2 regions of the Paenibacillus urinalis genome follow, and region 2 is predicted to be linked to the other one. Evidence: predicted binding sites of a transcription regulator. Region 2 holds the regulator's gene; the other holds the start of a gene.

Region 1 (11,154 bases), 1.3 Mb from region 2:
TCTTCTTAAATAATGTCTGATCAGTCTGTATGTTTTGTCTGATTACACCATATAAAGCGCTATCATTCATCGTAAAATGAAAGAGGGAAAAACACAAGGGAAGATATTCGACATTCGACAAAGGAAGGCAGGAGAGGTTGATGAATCCACAAGCAGCACTTTCAGTGAGCCAAGTCACCTGTGAATATCGTGAGGAATTACTCGGGACCGATCAGTTCGTCCCCCGATTTGGATGGAAATTGAGTTCGAAGGAAAGAGGAATCAAGCAGCAGGCGTATCAGCTTGTTGTCTCAGATCTGCCTGACTTCAGCCTGTATCTATGGGATACCGGAAGGATTGAATCAGATCAATCCATTCATATTGAATATACCGGTCCCGCTCTACAGTCCAGAACACGCTACTATTACCGAGTTAAAGTGTGGGAACAGCAGGGCAATTGTTCCGAGTGGAGCAGTACAGGATGGTGGGAGACCGCATTTCTTGACTCTGGTGAATGGCAGGCAAAATGGATTATGCCGAAGCAGCTGCCCGCTGTGCAGCAGGCTCAGGAATGGCCTGATTCACCACCTGTTTCACTGCTCCGAACAACGTTCCAGCTGAAGGAGAATATCGTATCTGCCCGAGTGTATGCTACGGCAGCAGGCTTGTACGACTTGCATTTAAATGGGGAACGCGTCGGCGAGGAGCTGCTTGCCCCAGGATGGACCAGCTATCATCACCGGCATCAATACCAAACGTACGATGTAACTCGTTATCTGCAAGCAGGCGGTAATGGTATCGGCATTCAAGCAGCAGATGGCTGGTATTCAGGGCGCATCTCCTGGGAGAAGGGATATCGCAGCGCTTATGGAGAGCATCGTGCCGTCCTGCTTGAGCTGCATGTGCAATATGCAGATGGCAGTGAAGAGGTTGTAGTAACAGATACGACATGGAAATCATCAGAAGGACCTATTCGTTACACCAGTATCTATGATGGTGAAATCTATGATGCGAGACTTGAGCAGGCAGGATGGAGTAAATACGATTATGATGACAGCGGCTGGGAGGACGTCTCTCGATCGGATTTGCCGTATCATCCGCTGATCGCACAAGAGAACTGGCCAGTGAAGGTAACGGAAACGATTCATCCGGTGTCGGTACTGCATACTCCTCGTGGTGAAACGGTGCTCGATATGGGGCAGAACATGGTTGGACGTATCCGGATGAATATGAATCTGGATGCAGGGACGAAGATTACGCTAGATCATGCGGAAGTACTGGATCGGGAAGGGAATTTTTACACCGGCAATCTGCGAAGTGCGAAGCAGTTAGTCGTATATACAGCACGGGGAAATGGTGAAGACAACTATGCACCGGCATTTACCTTCATGGGATTCAGGTATGTTCGTATTGTAGGGCTTGAGGAGCTTGATGATTCGGTACTCCTAAAGGGCTTCACAGGGGAAGTCATGCATTCTGATATGGTTCAGACGGGACAATTCGACTGCTCAGACGAACGGGTGAATCGGCTTCAGCACAACATCGTTTGGGGACAACGCGGCAACTTTGTAGATATTCCAACCGATTGTCCGCAGCGGGATGAACGTCTCGGGTGGACCGGCGATGCTCAGGTATTTATACGTACAGCCGCATTTAATTATCAGGTGGCGCCCTTCTTCGCCAAATGGCTGCGGGATCTGGCGGCTGATCAGAGAGAAGATGGAAGTGTACCCTTTACGATTCCGAACATTTTGAAATGGAATAAAGATACTTCGGCAGCTTGGGGCGATGCGGCGGTCATCTGTCCTTGGACACAGTACCAATGCTACGGAGACATCAGGCTCTTGTCCGAGCAGTATGACAGTATGAAGGCTTGGGTGAACTATATTCGAGGCGAAGGTGAATACGAATATTTATGGAATACTGGTCATCATTTCGGAGACTGGCTTGCTCTAGATGCGAAGGAGAACAGCTACGTGGGGGCGACACCACTCGATCTGATTGCTACATCGTTCTATGCGTATTCTGTTGATCTCGTAAGAAATGCGGCTGTCGTTCTGGGCAGATCCGAAGACGTAAAGGAATACAGTGATTTGCTGTATCAGGTGCGAAGAGCTTATCTGAATGAATTTGTCACACCTGCCGGTCGTCTGGCTGCTCCTATGCAGACTGCTCATGTACTTGCACTAATGTTTGGCCTCGTTGAAGGAGACACCAGAAGAAGAACAGCAAGTGAACTTAACCGAATGGTCGTGCAGAACGGCTATCATTTAACGACCGGTTTTGTAGGAACGCCTTATTTGTGCATCGTCTTGTCTGAAAATGGCTATCATGAGACCGCCGTTAAATTACTGCTGCAGGATAGTTATCCATCATGGCTGTATTCGGTTACGCAAGGGGCCACAACGATATGGGAGCATTGGGATGGCATCAAGCCTGATGGCTCTTTCTGGAGTGATGATATGAACTCCTATAACCATTATGCCTATGGTGCAATTGGCGACTGGATGTATCGGTATCTTGCAGGTCTTGATATGGAGGATTCGGATATTGCTTATAAAAAGATACGCATACATCCAAGATTTGCAGCTGGACAGCTTAAGCATGCTTCGGCTAAGCTGGATTCCCCTTACGGACGGATTGAATCGTCATGGCAAGAAGATAAGGGACTTAGAACGGTACGAATTCAGATTCCAGTAAATGCAGAAGCTAAGATTATTCTGGAGGGAGCGGATCACGCTCATTTATTGGAAAGCGGTCATCCCGTAGAGGATGTGAAAGGAATAATAGAAATAACCAGTACAGCTGAAGCGGTAGAGCTTAGAGCAGGCTCAGGCGAGTATGTGTTCAGCTATAAATATTCATGATTTACTGAATATTACGTATAAGCCTACTATTCGTCAGTAGGCTTATACGTCTTATGAGAATGATGAAGCGCGGAATAGCTGCGACGATATGCGGATGAGAGCCAAATACCCCGCGCTTCCTGCTTATCGCTTTTTTGTTTTCTGTTCCTCATCCGGCGCCTCCAGTATATCTTCGGTCAAGTTGGCTTTCGTTATAGAACCGGATTGATCAAGTACGTCAAAAGGCTTATGGTTCTTGTCTGATTCAGGAATCGGTTCCACGCCAGCTCCGCGATCGGTTTTATCGTGAGTCACTAGAATCACCCTTTCCATTCTTGACTTAGTATGCACGCTGGTCAGCGTAAATATGTACGTCATTACCTCTGTTTCGGATCAATGAAACATTCAGGGAATGACAGCTGGACACCATTTTCAATGGGAATTCACATAACCTTCTTATTCATTCTTTATTCTGACTTACAATCTCAAGCAGCTGTTCAGACATATATTCTGGGCTAAAGGTAAGGCCGCCATTAATCCATTCAATAATAATGCCGAAGATAGCATAAGCAATGTAGCTGGCTTGGATGTCAGGATTGATCTTCGTATGTGGTCCGTGCTCTGATATGCTCTCGAGAGACAGATCCTTCAGTACGTTGCAGATACGATTCTGGAAACCGGATAACTTGTCTGATTTAACGATCAGAATATAGAAATCAGCGAATTTATATACATGATCAAATACCTTTACAGCAGCAGAGGTCAATTTGCTGATATCCAGCACCTCGACATGCATATAAGGATCACGATAGGATTCAATCAGATCGGAAATCACATCATCTAAGACTTCCTCTAATATATCTTCTTTATACTGATAATGCTTGTAGAAGGTGCCGCGGTTAAGATTAGCTACCTGAACCAAGTCAGTGATCGATATCTCTTTGAATTCTTTTTTTTTCATCAGTTGGATGAGTGCATCCTTCAGTGCCTGCTTCGATTTAACGATCCTACGATCGATGGAATCATGCGTATCCGTCATTCTCGAAGACCTCCTATTGAGATAGAAAATGTGTTAATAGACATTTAACTGTGTAATTGTATGTTAGCATACAAATCGCTGCTTTTTTGCTGATTGAATAATTGTTTGCACATTCATTATAATATAAAAGTGAACAGTTAATGAACAATTGTTCGTTATTTTATCAATGTAAACGCATACGATAATATAGGAGGTTATACAAAATGAGACTTCAAAACAAAGTAGCTATTATTACAGGTGCTGCTTCCGGTATGGGTAAAGAAACAGCGATCCTATATGCTCAAGAAGGAGCAAAGGTTGTCGTGTCCGATCTAAATCTAGAAGGTGCTAACGCAACCGTCGAAACGATTAAAGCAGCGGGTGGAGAGGCTTTTGCAATTAAGACCAACGTCGCTTCTCTGGAAGATATTAATACGCTGATTGATACAACAGTGGAGAAATACGGTACGGTGGATGTTCTGGTGAACAATGCCGGAATTATGGACAACTTTGAACCGGCTGGTGAGGTTGAAGATGAGAAATGGGAGCGTATTTTCGCTATCAATACGACGAGCGTAATGCGTGCTACACGTAAAGTGCTTCCGATCTTCATGGAGAAGCAAAGCGGCGTTATTATCAACATTGCATCCGCTGGTGGACTTCAAGGTGCTCGTGCAGGTGCTTCTTATACAGCATCCAAGCATGCTGTTGTTGGCTTCACCAAAAATACAGGCTTCATGTACGCTAAAGAAGGAATCAGATGTGTGGCTATTGCTCCAGGTGGAGTAGAGACTAACATCAGCGCATCCATGACTGGAGTGAGTCAGTATGGCATGGGCCGCTCCCAAGCAGGACTGGCTATCAATCCACGTATCGGTAAACCAGCTGAGATTGCTCAGGTTGCCTTGTTCCTCGCATCCGACGAAGCCAGCTTCGTGAACGGCACGGTAATTAGCGCAGATGCCGGATGGATGGCATACTAAGATTGTTGTGTTTAAATAGAATAGATAAGGCCCGCTGTTTGACAGCGGGCTTTTTTTAATAATTATGGGTGAAGGTATTATATCAAATGCATCAATTTAACAATAAATAGATTGGAATACAAGCAGCCATGGCACTAACGTAATCTACTATATGGAGACGTGAATTATAAAGGAGGATCCTATCTGGTGAAGTGGGCAGATATTAAAGGGCACTATGACGTTGCTTATAGTCTTGGTCACAATTGTCTGGCTGCAAGTCAGTTGAATCACAGCCGAATTCGTACAATGGCAGGCGTCATCGACTGGATGATTACACCTCAGCTGTCAGGTGTAACGGAGCTGCTTCGTAATCGCTTCAAATATATGATGCAGCCTGAGAATATGGCTGTAATCGGGGTTAATCCACTGGCAGAGTGCTATATTGTGAGAGATGCTGCATATGATATATACTCACATCATGATTTTCCACTGGTACTGAACACCCCTCATCATTTAGCCAGCTATTCCATATTACAAGATAAAATAGAGCGTAGATCCGCACGATTCTTGAATAGAATGAACCTTAACAAGAGAACTTTGTTTTTACGTACAGAGGCTACACGGCATGAAACGTCTGAGCTGATTGATGTATTGCAACAGATCACAGCAGGTGAATTCAGGCTCTTGGTAGTTAACCATGCTTCGGTTCAAAATGTGGTAGAAATGGATTGGGAGCTCCCCAACGTTTGCACCCTGCTGATCCCTCAAGTCGATAATATGTTTGAAGACAATCATGGCATCTGGCGGTACATTCTTCAGGATATATATGCGACGCAATATTAATAACTTACTCCCTCGTTATATAGCACGATTCTGTTGCTCCTCAAGCTGCATTTTACATCAATAATTCTCTGATTACGACTTCCCCGATAGAGTAGACTTACGTCCTTCTTCTCCTCTATAAACCTCCCATCGATAAGCATGTCACACAGAAGCAGAAGTTGTTTGCGTTTCCTGTTGGCAAGCAGTGCTTCAAAGGTAAAGCCGGAATAGGCCCAGATCGTTTTGTCAGGACAATGCTCTTTGAAATGCTCGATAAATTGAATGCATTCCTCTGCCGAGAAAAATGGATCTCCGCCGCATAAAGTCAAACCATCCACAAGAGGGTTATGTTTAATATCTCGAATGATGCGCATCTGTTCTGCTTCTGTAAATGGTGTGCCTGCCTCAAAATCCCATGAATCCTTGTTAAAACAGCCAGGGCAGGCATGCCGGCACCCACTGATAAACACGACGGCTCGCAGTCCTGCCCCTTCATTAACGGATTCAGGGATATACCCGCATATATTCATTGATGCTTCACCCGATCACGTACCTCAGCTTGCTTGGCCTCGTTAAATCGGATTGTGTAATCTCCGGTCAAGTATCCTGTAACTCTGCGCAGCCGGCTAAAATGGACTTGTTCTTCAGTCACACCACAAGAGGGACATGATGTACCGATAACCCCTTCATATCCGCAATCAGGACATCGGTCAATCGGGTGATTAACAGAGAAATAACCCATATTTTGTGCGAGCGCATACTGAATGATCTTGCGTAAAGCCATTTGATTATGGCGAACATTTCCATCCAGCTCTACATAGGAGATTGCACCAGCATTGCACAATTCGTGAAAAGGAGACTCAAGCTCTATTTTTCGGGCACAGCTCATGGAGTAATAGACAGGAATATGAAAGGAATTCGTGTAATATTCCCGATCCGTGACTTCAGGTATCTGTCCATATTGTTCTCTATCCATCTGCGTAAATTTGCCGGATAACCCCTCTGCCGGAGTGGCAAAGAGCGTAATATTAAGGTTATACTCCTCACTTTTGCGATCACAGAATGCCCGCATCGTTTCAACAATTTTGACTCCTTCCTTATAGGCAAGCTCACTTTCCCCATGATGCTGTCCAAGAAGGGCCTTGAGGCATTCAGCCAGTCCAATGAATCCGATAGAGAGTGTCCCATGCTTCAGGAGCTCGCCAACTGGTTCGTCAGGATGTAGCTGTTCTCCGCCTTCCCAGACACCTTCTCTCATCATGAAATCAGAAGCTTTGGCAGGCTGAATGGATTGGAGTGAGTATCGATGGAGTAGACCCGAGAGGGCAGTCTCCATGGAATAATGCAGATTTTTATAAAAACCGTCCAGATTAGCCGAGCGCCGTTGATGAAGAATGATGCCGTGCTCAATGCCTAGTTTGACCAAATTGACCGTATTAAAAGAGAGATTGCCCTTCCCAGACAGCCTGTTTCTGCCAAAACGATCTGCAATCGTTCTCGTTCTGCAGCCCATCGTCGCAATAATCGTATCTGGTTCTCCTTCCCGATAGTAAGGGAGGTTGAATGAAGCATCGACATTTACAAAATTGGGGTACAGCCTGCGGCTGGTGCAGTCTACTGCCTTTAAGAACAGATCATAATTTGGATCGCCTTCCTGCTGATTTACACCTTGCTTGCACTGGAAAATATGCTGCGGAAACACAGGCGTTTCCCCATGACCCAAGCCTGAGATCGCCGCATCGAGAAGAGAGTGGGACACGAGTCGCCCCTCTGGTGAGGTGCACATTCCGTAATTCAATGATGTGAAAGGAATCTGACCGCCAGCGCGGCTGCTCATGGTATTCAAATTATGTATCAGCGATTCGGCAGCTTGTCTTGTTTCTAGGATCGTTTCTTCATGAGCAAATGTGAAGGATTTGGGTGAGAGGGAACGTGCCTTCTCGCTTGCAAAGTGGATGTCTGTATCTTCGATTGCTCTAATTTCTTCAAACAATCGCTGTCCTTTGCGGTAATGTTTGATGAAGGAGCGATTCACATAAGGAGCCAGGTCCCAATCGATCTTGCTGGCGGATACACCACCGAACTGACTATTCTGCTGAGATTGAAAAATAATGGCCACGAGTGCCATGGCTGACATAATCGATCTTGGTGTTCTGACCGAGCCATTCCCCGTGTTGAATCCTCGTTCTAACAGGCGGTCAAACGGAATAAATATACAATTTGTGGTGCCCAGTGCATATTGGTCCAGATCGTGAACATAAATATATCCTTGTTCAACAGCTCGTGCGACATAAGGGGGGAGAATATGTTTTAATGCGAATTCCTTAGATGCTTCAGAACCAATCTTGCTCATCTTCCCACTGAAAGAGTCTCCGTTCAAGTTCGCATTTTCCCGAAGCACATCCTGTTCCTTTGAGTCAATAATCCGTTTGATCATATCGGGGAGGTCACCTGATTTCTTCTGCATTGTCATCGCAGCTTCCATTTGTGCCATTTTGCTCCTCCTTTGAATTTTGAATATATGAAATGATGTAGACATACATACAATATGTAGATGTTTATATTTATGATAATTACTATATATAGAAATGGGTATGACAAATATCACAGTGGCTTGCTGCTGTTTATGACATACACCTGCCTTAAAGCAGGGTGGTAGAAAATGATTTAAGACATAAACCACCGATACAAAGCTCTGGAACCATGCTATGTTTGGATTGCATTTTTTCTTGGAATTGCAAAATTCATCAGTAACGATGAAAACAAAGATGGAGGAGGATGGGAGTGGAAGCAAATATGCAGGCAGGAATATCAGCGAGCGGAGAGGATAAAAAGATACCGAAGGTCGGCCAATTACTTGCCGTCCTGCTGTCAGGGGCATTTGTCGCCATACTTAATGAGACACTGCTGAACGTTGCGCTGGTTCAAATTATGGGTGATCTCAGCATTGAGCCGCATTTGGCGCAGTGGTTGTCAACTAGCTACATGCTTGTAATCGGCGTATTGATTCCGGTGTCTGCTTACCTGGTTCAACGCTTTACGACGAGACAGCTGTATTTATCAGCTATGATTCTTTTCTTAACAGGTACATTAATCGCCGGCTTCAGCGCAAACTTCGCAATATTGATATCAGGACGCGTTGTGCAGGCCATTGGTACGGCAGTGCTTATTCCCTTAATGACCAACATTATTCTGGCTGTCATACCGATTGAACGAAGAGGCGCTGCAATGGGACTGGTGGGGCTTGTACTTATGTTTGCACCTGCAATCGGACCTACCTTATCTGGTTTTATACTTCAATTTTTATCTTGGAGATGGCTGTTTTTCTTGGTTGCTCCGATTGTATTGATGACCATCCTATTCGGATATTGGAGACTGAAGAACGTTACACGGACTTCCAGACCGAAACTGGATGTCATCTCGATTATACTGTCAACCATTGGCTTTGGTGGATTGGTATTTGGCTTCGGAAGCCTTGGAGAAGGCGGCGGTGAGGGGGCAGTCAGCAGTTACGTTTATTATGTGCTTGGTGCAGGTGCAATCTCCTTGATTCTCTTCGTATTGCGTCAGATAAGATTGAAGACACCAGTCATGGATATGCGGGTATTTCGTCATTCCATGTTCACTATTGCGGTTGTGTTATCCATCATTGTGACGATGACGATGTTCGCCATGATGCTGGTATTACCTATATATCTGCAGCAGGTCCTTCTGTACAGTACGCTAACAACAGGACTTGTCATGCTGCCAGGAGGTCTTCTTAACGGACTGATGTCTCCCGTGATGGGCCGCCTATTCGACAAGTATGGACCAAGGGTGTTGTTAATTCCAGGCATCAGCATGCTCATCTTGACGATTATTGGCTTTATGCAAACCGAGCTTCTTCAATCGCCATGGATCGTAATGGGACTGCAAACCGTGCTGATGATTTCAATCGCGATGATTATGATGCCTTCCCAAACGAACGGACTCAATGCTCTGCCTGCTGAGCTATATCCTCACGGAACCGCAGTGCTGAGTACATTGCAGCAGACATCTGGTGCGCTTGGAGCGGCTGTGTTTATATCCATCATGCAATCCGGTCAGAATAAAGCACTTGCAGGGATAGCAAACCCAGGTCAGACAGAGCAGGCTGCCGCGATGACAGCTGGAGTGCAGGATGCATTTATGATTGGGCTCATTCTTGCCTGTGCCGGGTTTGTAATTGCTTTGTTCGTGAACAGAGTTAACACAGGCGGAGGTTCCCACGGAACGCCTGAACAGAAGGAAGAAGTGAAGGAACTGGCCGCGAATCCGGCAGTAGAATAGTACCAGTAAAGCGACAGAGCAACAGAGCAACAGAGCAACAGAGCAACAGCGCAACAGAACAGAAGGAACAAGTTGTTTAGTTGCAAAACTGGTGGAGTTTAGAAAGAAGGAGCAGCCGCGCATCATTAAATGTGCGGTTTTTTTCTGCAGTTTGGGTCTGTAAAGTTAATAATTATGGTAATATATAGTCTTGCAGAAAAACACAAACTGAAATGGAAAGGAAGTAAGGATTGCTTAAATTTACATCACACAAGAAATCGGTATGGAAATGGACCTTCTTTTTCTTGCTGCTCCTGCTTAGCTGGGTATGGAATCTGGCTTATTACAACAGCATGCAGCTTGATAAACCGTTATTTCCTAAGCAGTATATGACTGCCATTAATCAACTTACGGAGATCAAGGTTTATTTTTTGGAGAATAAGGATCAGGGGAAGAAAGTGAGCCAAATTCATATTAAAGAGCTGCCTCATACCGCAATCGGAAGTCCAACAACCCAAATAGAATATGATTACCAGAATCTTAAACGGTTTTATATTGATCTCAGACCGGAAGAGAATACGAAGATAGATACAGAACAGGACAAGGACATCGTCATTCGGGAGATTGAGGTGTATTACGATGATGGTTCTACAGAGACGGTTCCGATTGGTGAGATCGTTATTCGGCCTTATCCTGATAAAGGATATGTCACGGATATGAGTTCAAGTGGAGCATCCTCAGATGGAAGCGGTCATGATTACCCGAGAGTAGCGGTTAAAGCCTGGCTAACGAAGATAGAGATGACCCATTCGGAAGAGCTCTCTTCACTCATTGATTTTACACTGTACGGTAAGCCGGCAGATCAGGTCACTTATCCGAAGGAAGTGGTCCCTGACGATCGGATCACCTTAAGATATCAGTGGAAGCTTCCTGAGGATCCTAGTGAGTTCATGATCTACGAAGCGTTGGCGTTAATGCATTTTAATACACCGGATGGCAAAGAAATTGTAGATTTCAGCTTTATGAGCAATAATCTAAGTTATTCCGAAGAACAGATCCGGTCCATTGTACAGGAGGTGAACTAATGTCTCCATCCATACAAAGCACGGCGGCACCCCTTCGCAGAATGGCATGGGGATTTCTATTTGTACTCATTGATTTAAACTTGGGTCCTATTGATATCCTGCCTGATTTTGTAGGTTTTATCTTGATATACTTCGGCTTAAGCCGGCTCGGTGAG
Region 2 (11,154 bases):
TTTTACAAGCTCTCAGGGAACCTCTACGATGGACCCTTTCTTCACCGGGCAATTGAGCATGCAAGTCTCAGGGCCATGGACTGTGTCACAGGCCAAGAAATTTAACCCTGATTTGAAGTATGGTGTGTTTCCGATGCCAACCCCTACAGGTGAGAATCACACGACCTGGTCCGGAGGATGGGCGACCGTCATGCCGAAGGGTTCGAAAAATCAGGATGCAGCGTGGGAATTCATGAAATTTTTATCCGGTGAGAAGGGTCAAGAAATCTTCAGCAGAATCAGTGGGGATTTTTCAATCAAGGATAAAGTGAATGAGCAGCTTGGGTACAAAGAGGATCCGATCTTTAAGGAATTCATTGATGTACTTCCCGTCTCCCATGCGCGTCCGGTTATGACACAAGGCTCTCTGTACTGGAACGAGCTGGCATCCGCAGTCGATCTGGCAACACGCGGCAAAGGAACGCCAGAAGAAGTGTTGAAGAAGGTTACCGATAATGTATCCAAGGCATTGAATGAATAATTTAGGTTCGTACGCTGCTGCACACCTATCATTCCTCACTTCACTCTAGTTGAACAGGAGGCGTAAATCTTGATTAAATCGGAACCGATCCGCACAGAGCATGTGAATATGAGACAAAAGGGCCGCAGACTGCATAGAGACAATATGTACGGCTGGCTGTTCGCTTCCCCTTGGGTTATCGGACTTCTCGTGTTCTTTGGGGCACCACTGGTCTCATCTCTATATTTCAGCCTAACCACATACAGCATCCTGCAGCCTGGTGAATTTGTAGGCTTCCAAAATTATGCATCTCTCATGAAGGACTCTGTGTTCTGGACATCCATCAACAATACCATTTACTTTGTCGTGTTTTTTGTTCCGCTCAGTATATTCTTTGGTGTGGCCTTAGCCATGCTGCTCAATATGAAGATTAGAGGAATGGCAGTTTACCGCACGATCTTCTTCCTGCCAACGCTGGTTCCGGCTGTCGCGATGGCTGTACTCTGGATGTGGCTGCTAAATCCTGGATTTGGTCTTGTCAACGGTATTCTGGACGGAATGGGGATACAAGGCCCGGCATGGCTCGGATCGGAGACCTGGTCCAAACCGTCACTGATCCTGATGTCTCTGTGGGGGATCGGTCAATCTATTGTGATCTATCTGGCAGGCCTGAATGATATTTCAAGTGACTATTATGAAGCAGCTGAGATTGATGGGGCAGGCTGGTTCAGCAAGGTGAAGAGTGTGACGCTGCCACTGCTCACCCCCGTTATTTTCTATAATCTGGTCATGGGTGTAATCAATGCGTTTCAGCAGTTTACGCTGCCCTACACACTAACGAATGGTCAGGGAACGCCAGCTGATTCCATGAAATTTTATGTGATGTATCTGTACGATAATGGATTCAAGTTCTTTAAGATGGGATATGCATCAGCGATGGCCTGGATCTTATTTATTATTGTGATGGTGCTTACAGCCGTAATCTTTGGTTCGTCCAAAAAATGGGTTCACTATCAAGGCGAATAGGGGGGATGGATATGACAGCCAAAACAGTACGTAATGTAAAACGAATCAGTGCCCATCTCTTTCTGCTTATTGCAGCTGTATTCTTTCTGGCCCCGTTTATCTGGATGGTGTCTACTTCACTGAAGCCGCTGGAACAGGTGTTCACTTTCCCGCCGGAATGGATTCCGAAGCCCTTCATGTGGAGCAATTATGTGGATGCCATGACCTACATTCCCTTCTTTACTTATTTAAAAAACACATTAATCATAACTGGCTTCAGCACGCTGGGCGTTGTCTTAACTTCGCCGCTGGTCGCTTACAGCTTCGCCAAGCTGCAGTGGAGAGGCAGCAAGACTTTATTCCTGATCACCATAGCCGTCATGATGATTCCTGGCCAGGTTACGATGATTCCGCTCTTTCTCTTGTTCGATAAGCTGAACTGGATTGGTACGCTGCTGCCATTGATCATCCCTGCTTTTTTCGGAGTTCCATTCTATATCTTTTTGCTGCGGCAATTTTTTATGGGATTACCTAACGAGCTGAAGGATGCTGCGAGAATCGATGGGGCCGGGGAGTTTCGGATTTACTGGCAGATTATGCTGCCTTTAGCCAAATCCGCTGTGCTGGCAGTCGGCTTGTTTCAGTTCATGGCGAGCTGGACGGATTTCATGGGACCACTGCTGTATCTGACCAATCCCGAGTCGTATACTTTATCGCTTGGATTGCAGCAGTTCCAAAGCCAGAAAGGGACGGAGTGGGGACTTATGATGGCGGTATCGACGATTATGACCGCGCCCATTATTATTTTGTTTTTCTTCCTGCAGAAAACATTTATTCAAGGGATTACCTTCAGTGGAATCAAAGGATAGGGGGATTATAGCAAATGCACAAAATTCGTTTTTTAATGATCGGAGTCGGAGGGATGGGAAGAGAGCATATACGCCGAATTCTTCAGCTCCCGGAAGCAGAAATTGCAGCGCTCGCAGATCCCAGTACGGCTGCACTAGATGGTGCTAAGGCTGATTTTCCCGAATTAGAGAAGACCGCCATTTATACGGACTATAAAGATGCACTAGCAAAGGAGAAGCTGGATGCGGCTGTCATCGTATCTCCCCATCGAATGCATTATGAGCAAGGAATGGATTGCCTTACGGCAGGACTGCATGTACTCATGGAAAAGCCTTTTGTAGATGGCGCAGCAAATGCAGAGGCAATTATTTCGCATGCGGCTGCCAGCGGCAAGCATCTTGCCGTAGCATATCAACGTCATTTATTAGGTCCTTATATGTATATGAAGCAATCCGTATCGCACGGAAGGTTGGGCAGCATTCAATTTGTGAGCGCATATCAGGCCCAGAGCTGGATGGTAGATCAGAAAGGCACCTGGCGGCAGAGCCTGGCTTTATCCTGCGGTGGTCAGCTGAACGATTCCGGCAGTCATTTGCTTGATGCCGTATTATGGATTACCGGATTGCGGCCGCTGCAGGTCTCAGCGGTGATTGACACAAGGCAGACCGAAGTCGATATCGATTCAGCAGTTACGATTCAGTTCGAGGGAGGAGCCATTGGCTCGTTCCATGTTGTAGGCAGCGCAAGCATTAAGTGGCAGGAGGACTTATCGATCCATGGAGATCAAGGTACATTGCTCTTCCGAAATGGCAGGCTGTATGAAGCTGTAGACGGTGAACCGGAAGTTCGGGAGGTACCACCAGAACGATGGCCGGAGTCCAGTAATCCGAATCATGATTTTGTTGAACTGCTGCTTGGAAGAATAGAGAGTGCTTCTGCACCAGCTGAGAGTGGGCTTTACATTGCAAAAGTGACGGAGGCCGCCATGATTAGCAGCGCTGGAAAAGGAATTCTGACACCTGTATCCATTGAATAAACAGGTTTTCACAAAAAACAAGTAATCAGAGACGTTATCACACTCGTCTGGTTGCTTGTTTTTTTTGGAACAGCCGTTCCCTTGTGTTATCATATAAACAGCAAAAACACAGTGTGAGGTGTCTAATGGAAAAGTTTATTTTAATAGATGGTAACAGCATTATTTATCGGGCGTTTTTTGCAATGCCGCCGCTGACGAATTCGAGCGGTCTACATACGAATGCAGTGTATGGATTCACAACGATGCTGCTAAGACTGCTGGAGGAGCATAAGCCGACTCATATGATGGTTGCTTTTGATGCAGGCAAGGTGACGTTCCGTCATGAAGGGTACGAGGAGTATAAAGGCGGTCGACAGAAGACTCCCCCTGAGCTGTCCGAACAATTCCCTGTGCTGAAGGACTTGCTGAGAGCTTTTGGCATTGCTCAATTTGAACTCGAAGGCTACGAGGCGGATGATATTATCGGTACCTTGACCAAACGCGCAGATGAGGCAGGACGGGAAGTGCTTGTCGTTACTGGAGACAAGGATATGCTGCAGCTTGCTTCCGAGCATGTCAATATTGCTCTCACTCGAAAAGGCGTTTCCGAGATCGAAGCCTATGGTCCGAAAGAGATTGAAGAGAAATATGGACTAACTCCGCTGCAAATTATTGATCTGAAAGGTCTGATGGGCGATGCATCAGATAATATTCCTGGGATTCCGGGCGTCGGAGAGAAGACTGCGCTGAAGCTCCTGCATCAATTCGGTTCGGTAGAGGCTGTTCTTGAACATACCAGTGAGCTGAAAGGGAAAATGAAGGAGAAGATTGAAACCCATGCGGACGATGCCAGGCTCAGTAAGAAGCTGGCTACAATCTATCGCGAGGTTCCGCTGGATCAATCCTGGGAAGACATGGTATTCGATGGACTGAAGGAAGAATCAGCAGCCCCGGCACTCGGTAAGCTTGAATTCAAGTCTCTGCTGGAACGCTTATCCTTTACTGTGAACCGGGTGAATGAGGATTCAGAAGACGCTCCGGAGGCTGTTCAACTGGACGTGGTCATTGTAACTGAAGATAACGCGAAGGAGCTCGCTTCGGCGCTGGAAGAAGTGAAGGTTGTTCACGTAGAAGCTCATGGGGACAACCCCCATCATGCAGAAATCATTGGAATCGTAATCTACACACAGGAGCGTTATTACTTCCTGACACCAGAAATACTGAGATCGGATGCTTGTATCCAAATCAGAGAATGGTTTGCTGATACGAATCAGCCGAAGCATGGATATGATCTGCACCGGGTAGATCTTGCTCTACATGCGAGCGGCATCGAATTCGCCGGAGCTGCCTTTGATGCTCACTTGGCAGGATATCTGCTTGATCCCACCGACAGCGATCAGACCCTGACAGGGCTTGCTGCCAAATACGCCCTGCCTCGACTTGCTTCCGATGAGGAAGTGCTGGGCAAGGGAGCAAAGTATAAGGTGCCAGATATTGAGGTTCTGGCCAATCACTTGTCCCGCAAGACAGCTTCACTGCAAGGGATCATCCCGCTTCAACAGAAGGACCTGGAGGAGACAGGGATGCATGAGCTGTTCTACGATTTGGAAATGCCGCTATCCAGAATACTGGCTGATATGGAGAAGCAGGGAATCAAGGCAAATATCAACGATCTGAAGGAGCTGGGCGCAGAGTTTGAGAAGACGATCCGCGGCTTGGTGGAGAAGATCTATGAAATCGCAGGTACGGAATTTAATCTGAACTCTCCGAAGCAATTGGGCGAGATTCTATTTGATAAGCTTGGGCTGCCTGTGATCAAGAAGACGAAGACAGGCTACTCGACGGGGGCTGACGTGCTGGAGAAGCTGGCTCCTTATCACGATATTGTGCAGTATATATTGGAATATCGTACGATTGCCAAGCTGCAATCCACATATATTGAGGGACTTCTTAAAGAAATTTCTCCGGAGACCAGCAAGGTCCATACCTATTATCGTCAGACCATCGCGGCTACAGGAAGGCTGAGCAGTCAGTATCCGAATCTGCAGAACATTCCGATTCGTCTTGAAGAAGGACGGAAGATTCGTAAAGTATTTGCACCTTCGGAGGAGAACTGGTACATTCTTGCTGCCGATTACTCGCAGATTGAACTGCGGGTTCTGGCTCATATCTCGGACGATGAGCGGCTCAAGGAAGCTTTTGTGCATGACATGGATATTCATACGAAGACAGCTATGGATGTATTCGGAGTGGACAAGGATGCCGTAGACAGTAATATGAGACGTTCAGCCAAAGCCGTCAATTTTGGTATCGTGTATGGAATCAGTGATTACGGCTTGTCACAAAATTTGAATATTACACGTAAAGAAGCAGCACAGTTTATTGAGCAATATTTTGCTGTATTCCAGGGCGTTCGCAAGTTCATGGATGATATTGTAAAAGAAGCAAGAAAAGACGGCTACGTAACGACTCTGATGGGTCGGCGCCGGTATCTGCCTGAGATCAATGCAAGTAACTTTAACCTGCGCTCTTTTGCAGAACGGACTGCAATGAATACACCAATTCAGGGCACAGCTGCAGACATCATCAAGCTTGCCATGGTTCAGATGGATGCTGCTCTTGCCAAGCAGGGACTGCAGAGCCGGATGCTGCTTCAGGTGCATGACGAACTTGTATTTGAAGTCCCTGAAGAGGAACTGGAAACGATGAAGAAGCTCGTTCCGGAAGTGATGGAACAAGCGCTCCAGCTGTCGGTTCCGCTCAAGGCAGAGGTTAGCTACGGAAGAAACTGGTACGAGGCGAAGTAATCTAATTTTGGGTTACAAGTCCGAACAAACTTCCGGTATAATGGTACGTGAGGTGAAGACATCATGCCGGAACTTCCGGAAGTAGAAACAGTCAGAAGAACATTAAATACACTTATTGTCGGAAAGTATATAGATCGCGTTACCGTACACCTGCCGCGTATTATTCAGCGGCCGGATGACATCGAAGCTTTTGCAATGGAGCTTGCAGGCCACACGATTCAAGGGGTAGAGCGCAGAGGCAAATTCCTGCGTATTATGCTTGACGGCCTCGTGCTTGTTTCTCATTTGCGAATGGAGGGCCGCTATGGGATGTATCAAGAGGGCGATCCACTTGAGAAGCATACCCATGTTGTGTTCCACTTCTCGGATGGAACAGAGCTGCGTTACAAGGATGTAAGACAATTTGGCACCATGCATCTGTTCAAGAACGGTGAGGATCTGGCGAATAAACCACTAATGAAGCTGGGTCTTGAGCCGCTTGATGAGGCTTTTACGCTTGAATCCTTCGTTAAGGTTATCGGAGCAAGAACAACGAAGATCAAGATTGCGCTGCTTAACCAGGAGTATGTGGTGGGAATCGGAAATATCTATGTAGATGAAGCATTGTTCAGAGCAGGAATACATCCTGAGCAGCCAGCGAATACACTTCGTGAAGAGCAGCTTGCTCTATTGCATCAGTCCATTATTGATACACTTCTTGAAGCGGTGCAAGCCGGAGGCTCATCCATCAAGTCCTATGTTAACGGACAGGGTGAGATGGGGATGTTTCAGCATCAGCTTAAGATCTATGGAAGAAAAGACGAGCCTTGTACGGAGTGCGGTACGATGATTGTCAAGAGTGTCGTCGGAGGTCGCGGTACCCATACCTGTCCTAAGTGTCAGGTTCTTGTTTAGTATGTCATAGAGAGCAAATGCATGAATAGGCACCCTTTAGACCAGGTTCCCATATACTGCTAGGGCAACGCAGTTAAGGCAAACATTCGCTACCTTTAAATTAGAAAAATGGGTAGATGTAACTTGAGCCGGACGGGGAGGAATGGAGGGTGCCTCATTTATTAACTCTGCTAATGCTCGCCTTTGCATTAAGCCTGGATGGATTTGGTATAGGTATTACATATGGTCTTCGAAAAATGAAAATACCTTGGCTGTCCATCGTCATTATATCGGTATGCTCGGGCCTTGTAATTGGACTGTCGATGCAGCTCGGTGTGCTGCTGTCGCACCTCGTATCTCCTGATGTTGCTTCATATATAGGAGCAATCATTCTTATAGGCATGGGTGCGTGGTCGCTTATTCAATCCCTGAGAGCATCTGCTCAGCCAGGGCAGGATGAGACTGTGAATGGCGCTTCTGTCACAGAGGAGCAAGAATGGGATGAAGACGAGCAGCATATAATGAAGGAATCGAAGAAGACGGTGTTTTTACTGGAAATTCAGAAGTGGGGCATCGTCATTCAAATATTGAAGAAACCTTCCGCTGCAGATATGGACGACTCTGGCAGTATTTCGGGATATGAAGCGATGTGGTTAGGTATTGCCCTGTCACTTGATGCATTTGGAGCAGGACTTGGTGCAGCCTTGCTTGGACTGCCTCCGCTGCTCACATCTGTGATGATCGCACTTTTCAGCGGTACATTTCTTGTGTTAGGGTTAAGAGCAGGATTTCGGTTTGCAAGTGCAAGCTGGATTCGTTCATTCACTGCTCTCCCAGCCGTGATGTTGATTATTATGGGTCTATTGAAGCTGATTTGAGGTGAACACATGAATATAGGACTTACAGGCGGGATTGCTACGGGGAAGAGCAGCGTCTCCAGGTATCTTGTGAGCCTCGGAGCCATTCTTATTGATGCCGATCAAATTGCCCGGGAAGTGATGCTTCCCGGGCACCCCGTGCTCGCTGCTGTGATTGAAAGATTTGGACAAGCTGTTCTGAATGAAGACGGAACGCTGCATCGAAAGAAGCTGGGCGAAATCGTATTTGGAAATTCTGCTGAATTGAAGGCGCTCAATGACATCACGCATCCTGCCATTCGTCAAGAGATGCGGGAGCGTATGCGGATGTTTGAGCAGGAACAGCCTGATAAGCTAGTTGTATCCGATATCCCCTTACTCTATGAGTCTGGATTGTCAGAGCAATTTGAACAGGTGATGGTGGTCTATGTCCCTGCCGAAATTCAGCTGAAGCGCCTGATGGAACGGGATGGAATCAGCGAATCGGATGCTATTAGCCGATTAAATGCACAAATGGATATCGAGGAGAAGAAGCGAAGGGCCGATATTGTGATCGACAACAGCGGAACGATGGAAGAAACGAAGGCGCAAATCTTAAAGTTTTGGCATGACAAGGGCTTATCATGAAGCTATTACGCAAAAAAAGAAGCCTGCTCGTTCTTTTCATTGCCTTTGTACTCTTGTTATTTTTAAATACGAACTGGATGTCATGGTTTTATCCTATCCATTATAAAGAACAAATTCGCACCCATTCAGAGAATTATGAGGTAGATCCGTTTTTAGTCGCCTCCATTATTCGAGTAGAATCCAACTACAAGCTGAGCAGGGAGTCCAAAAAAGGCGCAATCGGCTTAATGCAGCTCATGCCCGATACGGCCAATTGGATCCTGGAAACAGCAAGGCTGGACAATGTCACACTCGATGAACTGAAGCATGAGCCTGATGCCAACATTCAAATGGGAACCTGGTATCTGGATTATCTGTCAGACCATTTTGAAGGCAATCCCATAGCAGCAATTGCTGCCTACAATGCAGGCCAAGGGAATGTAGGAAGCTGGATCAAGGAAGGCAAATGGGACGGTCATCTGGACACTATTGGGGAAATTCCGATCGGTGAGACGAGACACTATGTTCAGCGGGTCGTTTACTATTATAATCAATACAAGGATATTTATAAGGAATTTTAGAATTCAGTGTGAATAGCAAAAGAAGCATTGGACAGGCTTAATCTGATTAAGCCGAGCCCAATACTTCTAATGAAATCTAATTAGTGAAATTGTCCAGCCAGTTGTTGTTCACCGATTGTTACAAGACGTTTAGTGATGTAACCACCGATAGAACCGTTCTCATAAGATGTCATGTTACCTTGGTAACCATCTTGTGGGATGCTGATTCCAAGCTCTTGAGCAACCTCGTACTTCATTTGTTCGAGAGCTCCGTGTGCTTTAGATACTACCAGGTTGTTGGAGTTATTACCTTGTGCCATTGCTTTCACCTCCTTGCGGGTTGGTAAAAGTATTATGTCTCGCAACTCGAATTTTCATAACATTTTATTTAAAAAAATGATTGGTAACTATATACAATTAAGGAGGTGAGTGAGCTTGAAGTGTCCGTACTGTACATATAGCGGTACCAAGGTACTTGATTCTCGCCCAGCCAATGAGAACAAATCCATACGCCGACGCAGAGAATGCGAGAAGTGTAATCGAAGATTTACAACCTTTGAAACGATTGAAGAGACACCTTTGATCGTAATTAAGAAGGATGGAAGCAGAGAGGAATTCAGCAGAGAGAAATTGCTGCGAGGATTGATTCGTGCCTGTGAGAAGAGACCTGTTTCCGTGGAGCAGCTCGATTCCATCGTATCAGAAGTAGAGAAGTCTCTTCGTAATACTGCGGTTGCTGAAGTGGAGAGTCGGGAGATTGGAGAACTCGTCATGGAACAGCTATATCCTGTGGATGAGGTTGCTTACGTCCGTTTTGCATCGGTCTATAGACAATTTAAAGACATCAACATGTTTATGAAGGAATTGAAGACGCTGTTGTCTAAGGGCGTAAACGAAGACTAGATGTAAAGCTTTAATGAATCAGTCAAAATGTAAAGTGAAAATCGAGCATGATAAAAGTAAAAGCCTTCAGACTCATGATTGTGAGCTCCGAAGGCTTCTATTTTAAATTACCTCTTAATAATTTTGATGTTGTCCATTCCCGATCACTTGCCGGGAATAGCCTTCCTTTTTCATTTGGCCTTGATGACCGTGAGCACCTTGCATACTTTGAGCACCTTGTATCATATGACCTTGATATCCTTGCGGAGCCATCATGTGGTTGTTGTAGGAAGTACCCTGAACTCCCGTTTGCGGCTGATGGTACTTGTTGCAGTCTGCAGGAGGGCCAATGACGGTCGTATCCTTGATGGGAGCCAAAGTTTGTTTCAGCATGGCCTCATCCAGACAATAAGTATGGGCAATCGTGTTCGTTGGAGCCAGGCGCAGGAAATCAGATATTCCAATAAATAGCGGTTCCGGGGCATCAAAAATGGCAATGATTTTTGTATTGTCCTGTGATGCGACTTCCCAGTGAATCCATCCTTGAGGTACTAATACCGATTGTCCAGGTCCAGCCGTAAAATTAAGAACCTCTTTGGTAAAAGGATTAACAAAAGATACAATCGCTTCTCCCGAAACAACGTAGACGAGTTCAGAAGCATTTTGATGAACATGAGGCTCAACGACATTTCCTCTGGTGAGCGTGATATCCAGTAAGGAAGCATTTCCCAGTGTATTCAGTTGTGTTCTGCCCAGAACATTAATGTAGTTACCACTGTCTTTGGTAAAGAACCGGTTTTTATTGACATCATCAAAAAATTGTACATCCGGGGAAGTAAAATCCATGTAAGACACTGCCATTGCTATTCATTCCTCCGCTTCGATATTATAATCCACGAGTTAGGTTATTCAGCTTAGCATAGGTTGGTGCCTAGAGTTTCAGTTGAAAATATGTCGTGTGTGTCTGAACACATCGGTATTTTTATCAGATAGGATTTATTGTCCTTTATGAAGAAGTAGGGGGGAGCAGGGCGGTTGCCTTTTTTGAATTTGCAAGGTGGGATGAAGCTGGCGATTTGGGACCGAAGGGACCTTTCCTTTGAAGCTAAAGTTCCGCTATCTCCTCCTAGTTCGTTCGACTGAAATGACGATTGGACATAATGTGGGAAGCAACGAAGAGGTGGATTCCATAATGGAGCAG

What was found. Region 2 encodes NrdR, which represses ribonucleotide reductase genes. Its sites were predicted from a motif close to AACACNATATATNGTGTT; they were not measured.
Region 1: PUW25_RS14525 (anaerobic ribonucleoside triphosphate reductase) is a predicted target of NrdR. The motif match lies at 8,200-8,217, and genes of this name have one in related genera.

What each region holds. Positions count from the first base shown of each region.
Region 1 covers NZ_CP118108.1:3,130,536-3,141,689, reverse strand. The annotation lists gene PUW25_RS14555 (alpha-L-rhamnosidase) at 141-2,846, shown strand; gene PUW25_RS14550 (hypothetical protein) at 2,970-3,140, opposite strand; gene PUW25_RS14545 (TetR/AcrR family transcriptional regulator) at 3,286-3,864, opposite strand; gene PUW25_RS14540 (SDR family oxidoreductase) at 4,068-4,826, shown strand; gene PUW25_RS14535 (DUF1796 family putative cysteine peptidase) at 5,013-5,648, shown strand; gene nrdG (anaerobic ribonucleoside-triphosphate reductase activating protein) at 5,645-6,157, opposite strand; gene PUW25_RS14525 (anaerobic ribonucleoside triphosphate reductase) at 6,154-8,112, opposite strand; gene PUW25_RS14520 (MDR family MFS transporter) at 8,412-9,935, shown strand; gene PUW25_RS14515 (hypothetical protein) at 10,166-10,999, shown strand; gene PUW25_RS14510 (hypothetical protein) at 10,999-11,154, shown strand, end outside.
Region 2 covers NZ_CP118108.1:1,786,488-1,797,641, forward strand. The annotation lists gene PUW25_RS08205 (ABC transporter substrate-binding protein) at 1-520, shown strand, start outside; gene PUW25_RS08210 (carbohydrate ABC transporter permease) at 590-1,525, shown strand; gene PUW25_RS08215 (carbohydrate ABC transporter permease) at 1,537-2,373, shown strand; gene PUW25_RS08220 (Gfo/Idh/MocA family protein) at 2,388-3,389, shown strand; gene polA (DNA polymerase I) at 3,515-6,175, shown strand; gene mutM (DNA-formamidopyrimidine glycosylase) at 6,239-7,069, shown strand; gene PUW25_RS08235 (MntP/YtaF family protein) at 7,219-7,926, shown strand; gene coaE (dephospho-CoA kinase) at 7,936-8,532, shown strand; gene PUW25_RS08245 (lytic transglycosylase domain-containing protein) at 8,529-9,092, shown strand; gene PUW25_RS08250 (alpha/beta-type small acid-soluble spore protein) at 9,173-9,391, opposite strand; gene nrdR (transcriptional regulator NrdR) at 9,507-9,974, shown strand; gene PUW25_RS08260 (cupin domain-containing protein) at 10,089-10,814, opposite strand; partial or broken gene PUW25_RS08265 (VOC family protein) at 10,995-11,154, shown strand, end outside.